2 regions of the Micromonospora sp. NPDC047793 genome follow, and region 1 is predicted to be linked to the other one. Evidence: riboswitches for the same ligand, from Rfam matches in the RefSeq annotation. Region 1 holds a riboswitch; the other holds the start of a gene.
The links. Region 1 has a riboswitch for cobalamin ahead of metE (5-methyltetrahydropteroyltriglutamate--homocysteine S-methyltransferase). Riboswitches for the same ligand answer to the same signal wherever they lie in the genome.
Positions count from the first base shown of each region.

Region 2: it holds a riboswitch for cobalamin, as region 1 does, so the genes downstream of both, ABZ738_RS16640 (peptidase) here and metE (5-methyltetrahydropteroyltriglutamate--homocysteine S-methyltransferase) in region 1, are expected to answer to the same signal.

Region 1 is NZ_JBEYSG010000015.1:30,013-37,522, forward strand. It holds gene ABZ738_RS24620 (ABC transporter substrate-binding protein) at 1-694, opposite strand, end outside; gene ABZ738_RS24625 (iron ABC transporter permease) at 719-1,807, opposite strand; cobalamin riboswitch at 1,974-2,193, shown strand; gene metE (5-methyltetrahydropteroyltriglutamate--homocysteine S-methyltransferase) at 2,313-4,610, shown strand; gene ABZ738_RS24635 (AI-2E family transporter) at 4,688-5,974, opposite strand; gene ABZ738_RS24640 (hypothetical protein) at 6,212-7,309, shown strand; gene ABZ738_RS24645 (YoaK family protein) at 7,422-7,510, shown strand, end outside.
Region 2 is NZ_JBEYSG010000007.1:134,226-141,735, forward strand. It holds gene ABZ738_RS16630 (hypothetical protein) at 1-289, opposite strand, end outside; gene ABZ738_RS16635 (DUF4240 domain-containing protein) at 665-1,204, opposite strand; cobalamin riboswitch at 1,308-1,437, shown strand; gene ABZ738_RS16640 (peptidase) at 1,534-2,589, shown strand; gene ABZ738_RS16645 (hypothetical protein) at 2,630-3,118, shown strand; cobalamin riboswitch at 3,244-3,313, shown strand; gene ABZ738_RS16650 (prenyltransferase/squalene oxidase repeat-containing protein) at 3,460-4,908, shown strand; gene ABZ738_RS16655 (hypothetical protein) at 4,905-5,849, shown strand; gene ABZ738_RS16660 (CbiQ family ECF transporter T component) at 5,842-7,089, shown strand; gene ABZ738_RS16665 (ATP-binding cassette domain-containing protein) at 7,086-7,510, shown strand, end outside.

The DNA.
Region 1 (7,510 bases):
GCGGGTGGGCCATGCTGCCGGTGCCGTACGCGTACGTGGTGCCGCCGCCGACGGTCGGATAGAGCACCGCCGCGGTGCGTCCGGACCCGCTGCCCGCCTCGGCCTGGACCTTCGTCATCCGGTCCTGGAGCGCGGTGACCGCAGTCGACGCCTCGGTCTGGCGGCCGAACACCCGGCCGTACGTCTCCATCTGCCGGTAGATGTCGTCGAAACTCGGCACGGCGGTGCTGTCCGGGCACATCGCCGGCTCCTCCAGCAGCGGGATGTCCACCGCCGCGAGGGTGTCGCGGGAGAGGTTGTCGACCTCGCCGAGGACCAGGTCGGGCTCCTGGCTGATCACCACCTCCTTGGAGATCTGGAGGTGGCCGCTGGTGTCGGTCTTGTCGGTCAGCAACGGGATGCGGTCCAGCTCGCCCTGGGTCGCCGCGTCGTAGTACTCCTTCGGGTACTGCCCCGCCCGCGCGGTGACCCGGTCCAGCACGCCGAGCGCGTGCAGGTACGGCACGGCGGCGCTCTTGAGCAGCACGATCCGCTGCGGAGGGGCGTCGAAGGTGACGTCCACGCCGCAGTTGGTCACGGTGACCGGGTAGCCGGGGGCGGCGTCGGTCGGTCCGTCGGCGCCGCCGCCGCACCCGGCGACGAGCAGCACGCACGCGGAGGCGGCGGCGGTGGCGAGGCGGCGAGCCTTCAACATCGGTTCTCCTTGACGGACGGGCGTTCAGGCGCCGGAGGCGTGCAGACGACGGATCAGGACCAGCAGGAAGGGGGCACCGAGCAGGGAGGTGATGATGCCGATCGGGATCTCCTGCGGTGCCAGCAGCACCCGGGCCAGCACGTCGGCCCAGACCAGGAGGATCGCCCCGAGCAGCGCGGCCACCGGCACCACCCGGACGTGCGGTGCGCCGACGATGCGGCGGGCCAGGTGCGGCACGACCAGGCCGACGAAACCGATGCTGCCGGCGGCGGAGACCAGAATGCCGACGCTGAGCGAGACCAGCACGAGCAGCCGGAGGCGGAACCGGTCCGGCGAGACGCCCAGGGTGTGCGCGGTCTCGTCGCCGATGGCCAGCACGTCGAGCCGCCGTCCGACGACGGTCAGGTATCCGATGGTGCCGATCAGCACCACGGCGGCGATCAGCAGCAGGGCGTTCCAGCGGGCCAGGCCCAGCGACCCGAGGAGCCAGAACATCACCGACCGGGCACCCTCGGCGGATCCGGAGGCGAAGATCAGGAAGCTGGTGGTGGCGTACAGCGCGTACCCGACGGCGACGCCGGCCAGCAGCAGCCGGATGGAGGTGACCCGGCCGCCGCTGCGCGCGATCAGGAAGACCAGCAGCGAGGCGCCGAGCGCGCCGACGAACGCGCTGGTGGAGAGCGCGTACTGGCCGAAGCCGGCGCCGGCGCCGAAGAGGATCGCGGCGGCCGCGCCGCTGGAGGCGCCGGAGTTGATCCCCAGCAGGTACGGGTCGGCGAGCACGTTGCGGACCATGGCCTGCAAGGCCACGCCGCAGACCGCCAGCCCGGCGCCGACCAGCATGCCGAGCAGGACCCGGGGCAGTCGGACCTGCCAGACGATCGCCTGCTGCGGTCCGGTCCAGCTCACCTCGCCCGGCACGCCGACGAGCTGGTGCCCGATGATCCGGGCCACCGTGAGCGGCGGGATGCCGATCGCCCCGGCCCCGACCGCGACCAGGCCGGTCAGGACCAGGCCGAGGGTCAGCGCGAGCAGCCAGAGGCCGGTCCGGCGGCGCTGCGCCGCCACACCGAGCACGTCCGTCGGGCTCGTCGGCAGGGTGGTGACGCTCACCGCTCTCCCACGCAAAGTCGTTGTTCTTGCCAAGTCTTTGCAAAAAGCTAACACCAAGATCACGCCAGCGGAAGCCGGATGAGTCGTTGTTCACGCTCCGCTCGACCCCGTGTCGCCGTGCGGACATCACACCCGCGCGCCGGTCGTCACGCGTGATCCGGACGCTAGGATCCGAGACGGTACTGGTTCGCCCCGGCCGTCCGGTCGAGGCGTCGTAAGAGGGAACCCGGTGTGAGTCCGGGACTGCCCCGCAGCGGTGAGTGGGAACGACCGCCGTCACACGCACTGGACGCCCTGTCGGGTCCGGGAAGCGACGGCCAGTAGGAGACCGGCCCAGCCGGTCGCGCCCACGAGTCCGAAGACCTGCCCGTGCCGCGTGCGCAGCCGCGCACGCCGCCGTCGGCCTCGCGGGAGGGCCCGGGCGAGGTCGGTCGTCGCACCGTGCCCTCCCCAGCCTTCCCCGGAGCCGTACCGCCGGACCTCGAGGGAAGGGAACCCTGGCGACATGACCACTCCGTTCGGCACGAGCACCGTGCTCGGCTATCCGCGCATCGGCCCGCGCCGTGAACTCAAGACCGCAGTCGAGGGCTACTGGGCCGGCCGCATCGACGAGCCGACCCTGCGGGCCACCGCCGCGCAGGTACGCGAGGAGACCTGGCGTACGTTGCACGACGCCGGCCTGTCCGCCGTACCGTCCAACACGTTCTCGCTCTACGACCACGTGCTCGACGCGGCCGTCACGGTCGACGCCGTACCCGACCGGTTCCGCCGGCTCGGCCTCGGTGAGCTGGACACCTACTTCGCCATGGCACGCGGCACCGCCCAGGAGCCGCCGCTGGAGATGACGAAGTGGTTCGACACCAACTACCACTACCTGGTGCCCGAGATCGGCCCGGACACCGCCTTCGCCGCCCGGGCCGACACGCCCCTGACCGAGTACGGGCGGGCGCGGGCGCTCGGCATCACCACCCGTCCGGTGCTGGTCGGCCCGGCCACCCTGCTGCTGCTCGCCAAGCCCACCGCCGACGCGCCGGACGGGTTCCGCCCGTTCGACCGGCTGGACGACCTCGTCGACGTCTACGCCGACCTGCTGACCGCGCTCGCCGACGTCGGGGTGCCGTGGGTGCAGCTCGACGAACCGGCGTACGTCGGCGACCGGTCCGACGCCGAGATCCGCGCCCTCAGCGCCGCCTACGCCCGCCTCGGCGCGCTGACCCACCGGCCCCGCCTGTTCGTCGCCGCCTACTTCGGCGAACTCGGCGATGCGCTGCCCGCCTTGCTGGACACGCCGATCGAGGCGATCGGGTTGGACCTGGTCGCCGGACCGGGTGACCTGGACCGGCTCGCCGGCCACGGCGCGCTGCCGGGCCGGACCGTGGTCGCCGGGCTGGTCGACGGCCGCAACGTGTGGCGGACCGACCTGCGGGCCGCTGCGGCTGTCGGCGCCACCCTCACCGGGCTCGCCGACACCGTCGCGGTGTCCACCTCCTGCTCGCTGCTGCACGTGCCGGTGGACCTGGCCGCCGAGACCGAGCTGGACCCCCGGCTACGGGACCGGTTGGCGTTCGCCCGTCAGAAGGTCGACGAGGTGGTCGCGCTCGGTCGGGTGCTGCGCGACGGGGTGGGCGAGCTGCCCGCCGCGCCTGCGCCGGTGCCGGCACAGTGGCGCGACGACGCGGTCCGTGCCCGCCTGGAGGCCCTGCGGCCCGAGCACACCCGACGCGGCCCGTACCCGCAGCGCGCCGAGGCCCAGCGCCGACGCCTCGGGCTGCCCGCGCTGGCGACCACCACCATCGGGTCGTTCCCGCAGACCGAGGCGTTGCGCCGGGCCCGGGCCGAGCACCGGGCCGGTCGCCTGGACGCGGCCGGCTACGCCGAGCGGATGCGGGCCGAGATCGCCGAGGTGGTGGCCGAACAGGAACGCCTCGGGCTGGACGTGCTGGTGCACGGCGAGCCGGAGCGCAACGACATGGTGCAGTACTTCGCCGAACACCTCGACGGCTTCGCCGCCACCGCCCACGGCTGGGTCCAGTCGTACGGCTCCCGGTGCGTACGCCCGCCGATCCTGTACGGCGACGTGACCCGGCGCGCACCGATCACGGTGACCTGGTCCCGGTACGCCCAGTCCCTCACCGACCGGCCGGTCAAGGGCATGCTCACCGGTCCGGTGACCATCCTGGCCTGGTCGTTCGTCCGGGTGGACCAGCCGCTGGCGGAGACCGCCCGGCAGGTCGCCCTGGCCCTGCGTGACGAGGCGCGGGACCTGGAGGCGGCGGGCATCCGGATCATCCAGGTCGACGAGCCCGCCCTGCGGGAACTGCTGCCACCGCGCCGCCGGGACCACGCCGGCTACCTGGACTGGTCGGTGGCGGCGTTCCGACTGGCGACCAGCGGCGTCGCCGACGCCACGGCGATCCACACCCACCTGTGCTACTCGGAGTTCGGCGAGGTGCTGCCCGCGATCGACGCCCTGGACGCCGACGTGACCAGCATCGAGGCGTCCCGTTCCCGGATGGAGATCCTCGACGACCTGGCCACCGTCGGCTACACCCGGGGCATCGGGCCGGGTGTCTACGACATCCACTCGCCCCGGGTGCCCGACGGCGCCGAGGTGGTCACCGCGCTGCGCCGGGCGGCGGCGGTCGTCGGGCCGGACCGGCTCTGGGTCAACCCCGACTGCGGGCTCAAGACCCGGGGCTACGACGAGGTCCGTCCGGCCCTGACCGCCCTGGTCCGGGCCGCCGCCTCGGTCCGCGCCGAACTGGCCGCCGACGGGCCGACGCCCGCGCCGAGCGACGCCTGACCCGTGGTGCCCGCCGGTGGGAGCCGCCCACCGGCGGGCGCCGCCGACGGACCGCACACCCGAGAGGACCGGAAGGGTCAGGGTGCGGTGGCCTTGACCACGACCGCCTCCGGGGGCGGTGGCTGCTCGGCCGGCGGGAGGCGTCGGGCCAGCCGCCGGACCGCGGTGTTGAGCACGGCGATCAGCGGTACGGCGATGAGCGCGCCGAAGATGCCGTCGAGCACCACACCGGCGGTGACCGCCAGCACCACGGGCAGCGGGTGCAGCGCCACCGCCTTGCCCATGATCCACGGCTGGAGGACGTTCCCCTCGACCTGCTGCACCACGATCACCGCGCCGAGGATGAACAGCGCGGTGACCCAGCCGCCGTCCACCAGGGCGACCAGCACCGCCACCGCGCCGGAGAGCGTGGCACCGACGATCGGGATGAACGCGCCGAGGAAGACCAGCGCGGCCAGGGCGAAGGCGAACGGCACGTCGAACAGCACCAGCGCGATACCGATGCCCACCGCGTCGATGAACGCCACCAGCACGGTGGCCCGCACGTAGGCGACCAGGGTCTGCCACGAGGCCCTGCCCGCGTCGTCGAGGCGCCAGCGGGCGGGGGCCGGGAACATCCCCACGATGAACCGCCAGATGCGCTGGCCGTCGCGGAGGAAGAAGAACATGGCGAAGAGGACCAGCAGCGCACCGGTGAAGATCTCCACCACCGTGCCGGCGGTGGAGAGCGCGCCGGTGGTCAGCGCCTGGGTGTTCTCGTTGATCCAGTTCTGCCCGGCCTGGATGTACTGGTTCAACGTGCCGTCGGAGAGGTTCAGCGGCCCGTCGCGCAGCCAGTTCTGGATCTGACCGATGCCGTCGGCCGCGTTGCGGCTGAGGTCGGGCAGGCCGGTGACGAACTCGCTGACCACCATGGTCAGCGTGCCGACCACGGCGGCCAGTCCACCGATCAGCACCACGGCGGTGGCCAGCGAACGGGGGAAGCGGGCCCGCAGCAGCCAGCCGACGGCGGGTGCCAGCAGTGCGGAGAGCAGCAGCGCCACCAGCAGGGGCACGATCACGACGCGGATGGTGCCCATGAACCGCAGCATCGCCCAGCCGACGATGCCGATGACGATGATCCGCCACGACCAGGCGGCGGCGATCCGCAACGAGTGCGGCACCCCGGCGTCGTCCCGGCTGATCGTCGAGGGATGGCCGTCCTCGCCGTCGTTGCCGGCGCGGGGCTCGGGGATGGGCCGGGCGAACTCCTCCGCACGGTCGGCCTGCCGGGTACGGTCCCGGTCCCTGGCCGCGCGTACCGACTCGCGTCCCCCGTCGTACGCCCGGCGCAGTCGGTGCCGCAGCTGCTCGAACCGGCTCAAGGGAACCCCCAGGTGAAGATCGGTCGGTACACCGTAACGGGTCGGGCCACACGCCGGCACGGTGACCAGCGGCCAGGCCGGAAACGACCGGACCGCCGCCGATCTTCGCCGGTGACGTCGGGTCGCTTCAGCCCTATCCTGGCGCTTCGTGCCCGGGTGTCCGGCCGACGCCGCCCCGGCTCGCGGGTGGGTCCCTCCGGACGCCGAGGGCTCCATCTGCCACGAGGAGGTTCCCGGGTGAGAAGGTTCGCGGTACTCGTCACCGCGGTGACGGCGGCCACGGCGGTCGCCGTACCGGCGCAGGCGCAGTCGACGTCGACCCCGACGGCGGTCACCCTCAAGCCGCCGCTGAGCGGCCTGGTCGACCGGGCCGAGCCGGCCACCGGTGCGTACGCGCCGGTGGTGGACAGCTTCGTCATCCGGGTCAACTGGAGCGACCTGCAACCGCAGCAGCAGGCCGGCACCGACCACGGCGGTGCGCTCGACACCACCGCGATCGACCAGGCGGTCACCGCCGCGAACGCGGCCGGGATGCACGCCCGGCTGCGGGTGGTCGGCGGCATCCACGCCCCGGACTGGGCGAAGACGTTGGGCGGTGCCAGCCCGATCCCGTGGTACACCAGCGGCAGCCTGGCCGGCACGATCGGTGCGTTCTGGACCAGCGAGTACGGAACGGCCTACCAGAACCTCCAGGACCGACTGGCCGCCCGCTACGACGACGAGCCCCGGATCCGGGACGTGGTGATCGCCCGCTGCACCACCGAGTTCGCCGAGCCGTACATCCGGCAGACCGGGCAGCTCCACCTGAACCGGCCCGGCCTGGAGGCGGCCGGCTACACCGGGGCGGCCGACGACCAGTGCCACCGTGACGAGATCGACGCGCACGACGTGTGGGAGCAGACCCGCTCCTACCTGGCCTTCAACCCGTACCAGCGGATCAACGAGGTGACCTGGACGGGCTCGGTGGACATGCCGTACACCCGGCAGATGATCGACTACTGCCGCACCTCACTGGGCGCCCGGTGCGTGCTGGGCAACAACTCGATGTACCCCGACCGCCCGAACAACTACTACGCGATGTGGGCGTACATCGCGGGCAAGGGCGGCCCGATCAGCTTCCAGACCGCGACCGCCGACCTGGTCTGCGCCGACCAGGACCCGTGCCCGGCGTCGACCTGGAACCAGACGCTGGAGCTGGCCCTCACCTACGGGGCGAACGCCGTGGAGCTGCCCAGGACGAAGACCGGCTACCAGAGCTGGTCGATCGCGGACGTGTCGCCGGACCACGGCCTACAGCACTACGACGACCTGCTGGAGGCCGCCGCCGGGCCGTGACGCGGCTGCGCCGGACGCGGCCGTGGGCGGTGCGTAGACTCCGAACCGGACGATCGCCCTGCTCACGGCCGCTCTCGACGCGCTATCCGGCGGCGAGCTGCGGAAGAGGCCCATGACCAAGACGTACGACGTACCCCTGCTGGTGCTGACCGTGGCGACCGGGGCGATCGACGGCGTCAGCTACCTCGCCCTGGACCGGGT
Region 2 (7,510 bases), on a different contig from region 1:
GGGGGCGGGACGTCGCGGCCGGGGCGGGGGCCGGGGTGGGGCCGGGTGCGGCGGCCTCGCCGTCGACCTCGACGAAGCCCTCGTCGCCCAGCGCGTCCAGGAAGTCGGTGATGTCGGGCGTCTCGGAGTACTTCTGCTCGTACTGGCGGACCGCCTCGCCCACCGAGTTGCCGGCGGCCAGCGAGTGGAGCAGATCCAGCCCTTCGGCGGGGATCGACAGGAATACCTGCCGCTCGACATCGCCGATGATGACGGTGTCGCCCTCCGTGCGGTGGTCGAACGGGCGCACTCGGACAAGTGTGTCTGGTGGGTAGCCGGCCATGGTCAGTCGTCCTTTTCGCTCATCTCATGCGGATCGATGAAGGCCGGCACCCGGAGTTGCCGTCCGGGTGCCGGCCTTCAGGTGGCGTGTCACCGTCAGGAGACGACACACGCAGCGGCGACAGCGCTGGTCTTCACCGACTCCAGCCGGCGAACCGTGAGCTTCTTCATGAAAATCACCTCCCTCGCGACTCGGGAACCACTACGGTGCCGGTCGCGGGAGAGATCGTCTGCTCACTTATGTGCATACGCCGATAGCGTGTGTGTGGCATTGAGCGAATCGAACCGAACATACATCACAAGCGACGCCGGTCCGGGGGTGTCCTGGTCGTGCCCACGGGAGCTACGCGTCGGCCCAGCCGGCCGGATTGCTGCACGACTCCCGGCTGATCCCCGAGCCGGTCTCCGGCCAGTCACCGAACCGCTCGTGATGCAGGTGGGAGAAGAGGTAGCAGAAGCCCTCGCAGCCGGCGTCGGGCACCGCCGTCGCCGGATTCGCCCGGACGGCCTCGTAGAACTCCCGGCCCAACGCCACGATGTGGCCGCGCGCGTACAGGAAGCCGTCGTCGGAACCGTCGGTGATCTCGTGGATGTCGGCGCGGTCGATGTCGTACAGCTTGCGCTCGATCACCCGGTCGAGGGCGACCAACTCCGCGCGGGACAGGTCGGCGGAGAGCCGGCGCAGCTCGTCGAGGAAGGGGTCGAGCCACGGGTCCATGGCGTACCCGTCGTCGTGCGCCGGATCGCGGTCGATCAGGGCGCGACGCAGGGCCGCCGGCTCCGGCCCCAACCCGGCCCACGCCTGCTCCACCAGCGCCCAGAAGCGGTCCTCCTCCTCGGCCGTCGGCAGCGTCGGGGGGACGGCAAGATCACTGTTCGTCATGGCCGGACGATAGCGGCGAGCACCGACATCGGGAGTCGGCGTGACGCACGGCGTGCGACCGGTCGCACATTGACAGCGACGGCGAGGGCCGATCAGACTGGCCCGACAATTCCACAGCCGCGGTCACGTGTGGGGGAAGTCCGGTCGAAGTCCGGCGCTGGCCCGCAACGGTGGGCCGCCGGGGGTAACCCCGGTGGCGAGCCCGAATACCTGCCGTACCCGCGCTCCTGCACCTCACCCGTCGTGGCCCACGGGTCGGAGGCCGGCCAGCCACGTCCTGACGGGCGGGCCGGGTTTCTGACGACCGCCGGGCCGGAAAGGCGCGCCCGATGGTCGTCCGCCTGAGCCGGCACCGCCCGCTCACCCTGCTCTGCGGCGTGCTCGCCGCCCTCACCCTGACCCTGACTCTCACCGGTCCGGCGATCGCCGCCCCCGTCCAGGTGGGCGGCGTCCGCTCGGACGCAGCCGCCGGTTGGCTGGCTCGGCAACTGGTCGACGGGGAACGATTCGAGACCGTCTTCGACGGCGTCGCGTACCCGGACCAGGGGTTGACCCTCGACGCGGTCTTCGCCTTCGCCGCCGCCGGTGTCGCCGACGACTTCGGCGCGTCGGCGCTGGCCTGGGTCACCCAGCCGGACGTCCGCGACGGCTATGTCGGCGACGGCACCACCGAGGCGTACGCGGGCGCGACCGCCAAGCTCGCCCTCGCCGTCGCGGTACGCGGCGGCGACCCGACCGACGTCGGCGGGGTGGACCTCGTCACCCGGCTGCGCGGGTTGCAGGCGCCCGACGGCCGCTTCACCGACCGGTCGGCGTGGGGTGACTACAGCAACGCGTTCAGCCAGTCCTTCGCGATCCTCGCGTTGCGCCGGACCGTGGCGGGCGTGCCCCCGTCGGCCGCCGCGTGGCTGGTCGGCACCCGGTGCCCGGACGGCGGCTACCCGGTGCTGCCGGCGCAGCCGGTCTGCGACTCCGACGTGGACGCCACCGCCCTGACGGCGCAGGCGCTGCGGGCCGCCGGACGACACTCCGACGCCGCCGCGGCACTGCGCTGGCTGGTGTCGGTGCAGCGGGTCGACGGCGGGTTCGTCAACGCCGACGGGATCGCCAACGCCAACAGCACCGGACTGGCGGCGCAGGCCCTGCGCGACGGCGGCCGACCGCTGGCCTGGCTGCGGGCCCGGATCTTCCTGACCGGGTTGCAGGTCGGCTGCGCCGCGCCGACGGCCGACCGGGGCGCCGTCGACTTCGACGGCGGGGCCTTCGACCCGGGCACCGCCACCCGCGCCACCGCCCAGGCCGTCCTCGGTGTCACCGGCACCGGGTACGCACGGCTCTCGTCCGTCGGCGCCGCCACCGGCGCACCCACCCTGCCCTGCCTCTGATCACCCACCGATTCCCGTTCCCTGAGGCGAAGGAGTGCCCATGTCCCATGTCCAGAGTCCCGCCCGCCGGTGGTTCGCCGGCCTGCTGGCCGCGGCCGTCGTCGCACTCGGCCTGATCGCCGTCGAACCGTCGCCGCGCGCCGCCCACGCCGCCGCCTGCACCGGCACGACCGGGGTCACCGTCGTGGTCGACTACGGCCCGCTCGGCGGTGGCGTCCAGGTGGCGTGCGCGCTCGGCGACCCGGCCACCGGGCTGGCCGCGCTCCAGGGAGCCGGCTACACGGTGACCGGGACGCAACGATGGGGTCTGGCGTTCATCTGCCGGATCAACGGCCAGCCGACCTCCGCCACCGAGCCCTGCGTCAACACCCCGCCGGCCAGCGCGTACTGGTCCTACTGGCACGCCTCCGGCAGCGGCGCCGCCTGGACCTACAGCACGCTGGGGGCGACCAGCTACAACCCGGCGCCGGGAACGGTCGAGGGATGGTCCTTCGGCACCGGCACCGCACCCAGCATTACCGCCCCCTGACCTGCGGGTTGCCTGACGGGCCGCGCGCCCGCCGGGTGTCGACGCCGTCTGGCGCCGTAGGGCGACCGGGCGGTACGGTGTCGACACCCGGCCTGCCGGGCCACAACTGAATGCGTCCCGTTCGGGGGGAAGCCGGTCGAAGCCGGCGCTGACCCGCAACCGTGTGCGAGCTCTGTCTCGCGAGCCGGAATGCCCCGAACAGGACGAGCGGCTTCCACTGTCGAGGTCTACAGGGTGGGGTCCGGGTAGCCGACTTTCGGCATCTCGTCGCGACCACGTGTACGGGATGCCGCCGGTGCCTTCCGGAGCTTTCACCGACCGCTCTGCGAAAGGCACCCCTCATGCTTTCCTGCTCGCTCCGGCGCGTCGGCGCCGGACTCGGCGCCGCGACCGCCACCGCGCTCGCCGTCGTCGTCGCCACACCGCTGGGCGGGGTGGCCGCACCGACCGCGACCCACACCGCCGCCGCCGGCGACGCCGCGCGCTGGCTCGCCGGCGAGTACGCCGACGGAGTCCTGCCCGGCCCGTTCGGCGGTGCCGACTGGGGCCTCACCATCGACGGCGTGCTCGCCCTCGCGGCCACCGGCGTCGACGCGTCGACCCGGCAGGCGGCGACCGCACAGATCGCCGCGAACGTGCGCTCCTACAACAGCTACGACGACTGGGGCATCGAGGGCTTCACCGACGGCGGGGCCACCGCCAAGCTGCTCTACGCCGCCTCCGCCGCCGGTGGTGACCCGACCGACTTCGGCGGCTGGGACCTGCGGGCGGAGACCCTGTCACTAGTCTCCGGCGCGGACACCGGCCACCAGCACGGCCGGATCACCAGCCGCACCACCGAGGCGTCCGGCCAGGACCCGTCCAACACCTTCGACCAGAGCTTCGCCCTCCTCGGGCTGGCCCGCAGCGGTGGCGCACCGCAGGAGACGGCCGACTTCCTGGTCCGGCAGCAGTGCGTGGCCGGCGGCTTCCGGCTCTATCCCGACGCGGACGGCGCACCGTCGCCGAGTTGCGACGCACAGGGCAACGCCACGCTCGACGTCGACTCCACCGCGATGGCCGTCCAGGCGCTGCTGGCCAGCGGGGCCGACGGCGCGGACGACGCCGCCCAGCGCGGTGCCCAGTGGCTGGCGGCACAGCAACGCGCCGACGGGTCGTTCGGCGGGTCGGGGCCGACCAGCGGCGCGAACTCCAACAGCACCGGCCTCGCCGGGCAGGCCCTGGCCGCTGCGGGGCGGGACAGCGAAGCGAAGCGGGCCGCCGAGGCGTTGGCGGCACTCCAGCTCACCACGGGCAACGGCGGTGTCGCCGCGGCCGAGGCCGGTGCCATCGCCTACAACACCGACGCGTTGACCGAGGCGGTCGGCGCGGGCATCACCGACAACCTCCGGGACCAGTGGCGTCGGGCCACCGCCCAGGCGCTGCTCGGCCTGGCCCAGGTGCCGCTCGGGCGGATCGGTCTCGACCCGCCGCCCACCGGCGGCCCCACCCCGTCGGCCAGCGCGTCGCCCACGCCCACCGGCTCACCGACGCCGACCGCGTCACCGACGCCGAGTTCGCCACCGACACCGACCGCCCCGCCCACCGCCAGCGCGACGCCGAGTCTGTCCCCGAGTGACACGCCGTCCACGCCGGTCGCCACACCGACCGTGAGCACCAGCCCGGTCGCGGGCGGCCCGGGACGCCTGCCGACCACCGGCGCGGCCATCGGCGCGTACGTGCTCACCGCGCTGCTGCTCGTCGGCGGGGGAGCGGTGCTGCTGGTGCTGGGCCGCCGGCGGGCCACATGAGCCGCCGTGCTATGCGCGCGGCACTGGTGCTCGCGCTGGCCGGCGCGAGCACGGCCGTCGGGGCGGTTCCGGCACAGGCCGCCGGCCGTGCCGGCCACTGTCCCGACGCCAACGGGGTGACCGTGGTCGTCGACTTCAAGGAACTCGGCGGTGGGGTGGTGGTCCGCTGCGCCCCGGGCGACCAGGCCACCGGTCTGGCGGCGTTGAAGAACGCCGGGTTCCAGATCGCCGGCACCCTGCGCTGGGGCGAGGGTTTCATCTGCCGCATCGAGGGCAAACCCTCGACCGCCACGGAGAAGTGCGTCGATACCCCGCCGGCCAGCGCCTACTGGTCGTACTGGCACGCGCCGGACGGGGGTTCGTGGGCGTACAGCGACCGGGGGGTCCTCAACCGCAAGCCACCGGCGGGCAGCTTCGAAGGCTGGTCGTTCTCCTTCAACCGTAGCGCCGACAACGCGCCCCGGCCTGCGGTGGCACCGAACCGGCCGGCACCACCCCCGCGCACCACACCTGCGGCACCGCCGCCGCCCCGCACCTCGGCACCGGCCTCGCCACCACCCGCACCAGCCCCGCCACCGCCGGGCGCCCCGCCGCCCGTGGTCCCGCCGCCGGCGGCAGGCGCACCCGGGGCGCCGGGCGTCGGCGCCCCGACCGGTGTGGGCGGTACGCCCGCCGCCCCGGCCCCGGTCGCGCCGACCGGCGATGCCTCCGGCCCGCCGCCGGAGGTGCCGCCGACGACAGGCGGCGTCCCGCCGCTGGGTGCCGCGCCCGCGCCACCGACCGACCCCACGGGATCGCTCCCGCCGGTCGAGGTCACCGGGGCCCGGGACGGCGACGGCCTGCCGCTGGGCACCCTGGCCGGCGTGTTCCTGCTGGTCGCGTTGGTCGGCGGAGGTGTCCTCGCGGCCCGTCGTCGGCGTACCGCCGAACCGGATGACTGATCGGGCCGTCGTCGACAGCGGCCCACACGCCCGGGTGCCGGTGCCGTCCAGGGCCCGGTCCGCCGGGACCGGCCGGTTGCCGCGCAGCCTGCACCCGGGCGCGTGGTGGTGCTGGGCGCTCGGACTGGCGACGGCAGCCAGCCACACCACGAATCCGCTGCCGCTGGCGATGATCGTCGCCGCGGCCGCGCTGGTGGTGGTCCGCCGTCGCGGCGACGCCCCCTGGGCGCTGGCGTTCCGGATGTACCTGGTGCTCGGTGCGGTGATCGTGGCGATGCGGGTGCTGTTCCGGCTCGTCTTCGGTGGTGGCCAGGGCGACCATGTCCTGCTCCACCTGCCGGAGATCCCGCTGCCCGCCTGGGCGGCCGGTATCCGGCTGTTCGGGCCGGTCGCCGCCGAACAGCTCCTCGGCGGCTTCTACGACGGGCTGCGGCTGGCCACGATGCTGGTCTGTCTCGGTGCCGCCAACGCCCTGGCCAACCCGAAGCGGCTGCTCAAGGCCGTACCCGGCGCCCTGTACGCGGTCAGCACGGCGGTGGTGGTCGCCCTGTCGGTCGCCCCGCAACTGGTCGAGAGCGTGCTGCGGGTACGCCGTGCCCGCCGACTGCGCGGCGCTCCCGGGCGTGGCCTGCGCGCCCTGCGCGGCATCGCCCTGCCGGTGCTGGCCGACGCCCTGGACCGGTCCCTCGCCCTGGCGGCGGCGATGGACTCGCGGGGATACGGGCGCACCGCCGCCGTACCGGCCGGTCAGCGTGCCTTCACCGGTGCCCTGGTGCTCGCCGGGCTGGTCGGTGTCTGCGTCGGCACGTACGGCCTGCTCGACGCGACCGTGCCCGGCTACCTCGGTCTGCCGATGCTGCTTGCCGGCCTGGCCACGGCGGTGATCGGGATGCTGCTGGCCGGGCGTCAGGTGCGGCGCAGTCGCTACCGCCCCGACCGGTGGCGGCTGGCCGAGCTGGCCGTCGCCGGATGCGGCCTGGCCACCGCTGCGGTGATGACGATCGCCGGCACGGTGGACCCGGAGCGGCTCTATCCGCCGGTCAGCCCGCTCACCTGGCCGGAGTTGACGCCCCTGGTGGTGCTCGCGGTGCTGGTGGCGGTGGCACCGGCCTGGCTGGCCCCACCGGCACCGACGGCGAATCCCGCCCCGCGACCGCTGCCCGTCCCGCCGGTGACGACGACCGACTTCACCGACCCCACGTCGCGCCGCGACACCGCCCAGCCGGAGGCGCACCGATGATCGACTTCGACCGGGTCACGGTGCGGTACGCCGAGAGCCGTGAACCGATGCTGCGGGACGCCTGCCTACACATCCCGGAGGGCGAGTTGTGCCTGGTCGCCGGGCGTACCGGGGCGGGCAAGTCGACGCTGCTGCGGGCGATCAACGGCCTCGTGCCGCACTTCACCGGCGGCACCCTGTACGGCACGGTGACGGTGCACGGCCGGGACACCCGCACGTACCCGCCGCGTGACCTCGCCGACGTCGTCGGCGTGGTCGGTCAGGACCCGCTCGCCGGTTTCGTCACCGACACCGTCGAGGAGGAACTCGCCTATGGCATGGAACAACTCGCGTTGCCCGCGCCGGTCATGCGCAAGCGCGTCGAGGAGACCCTCGACCTGCTCGGCATCGCCGAGCTGCGGGACCGTCCGCTGCGGACACT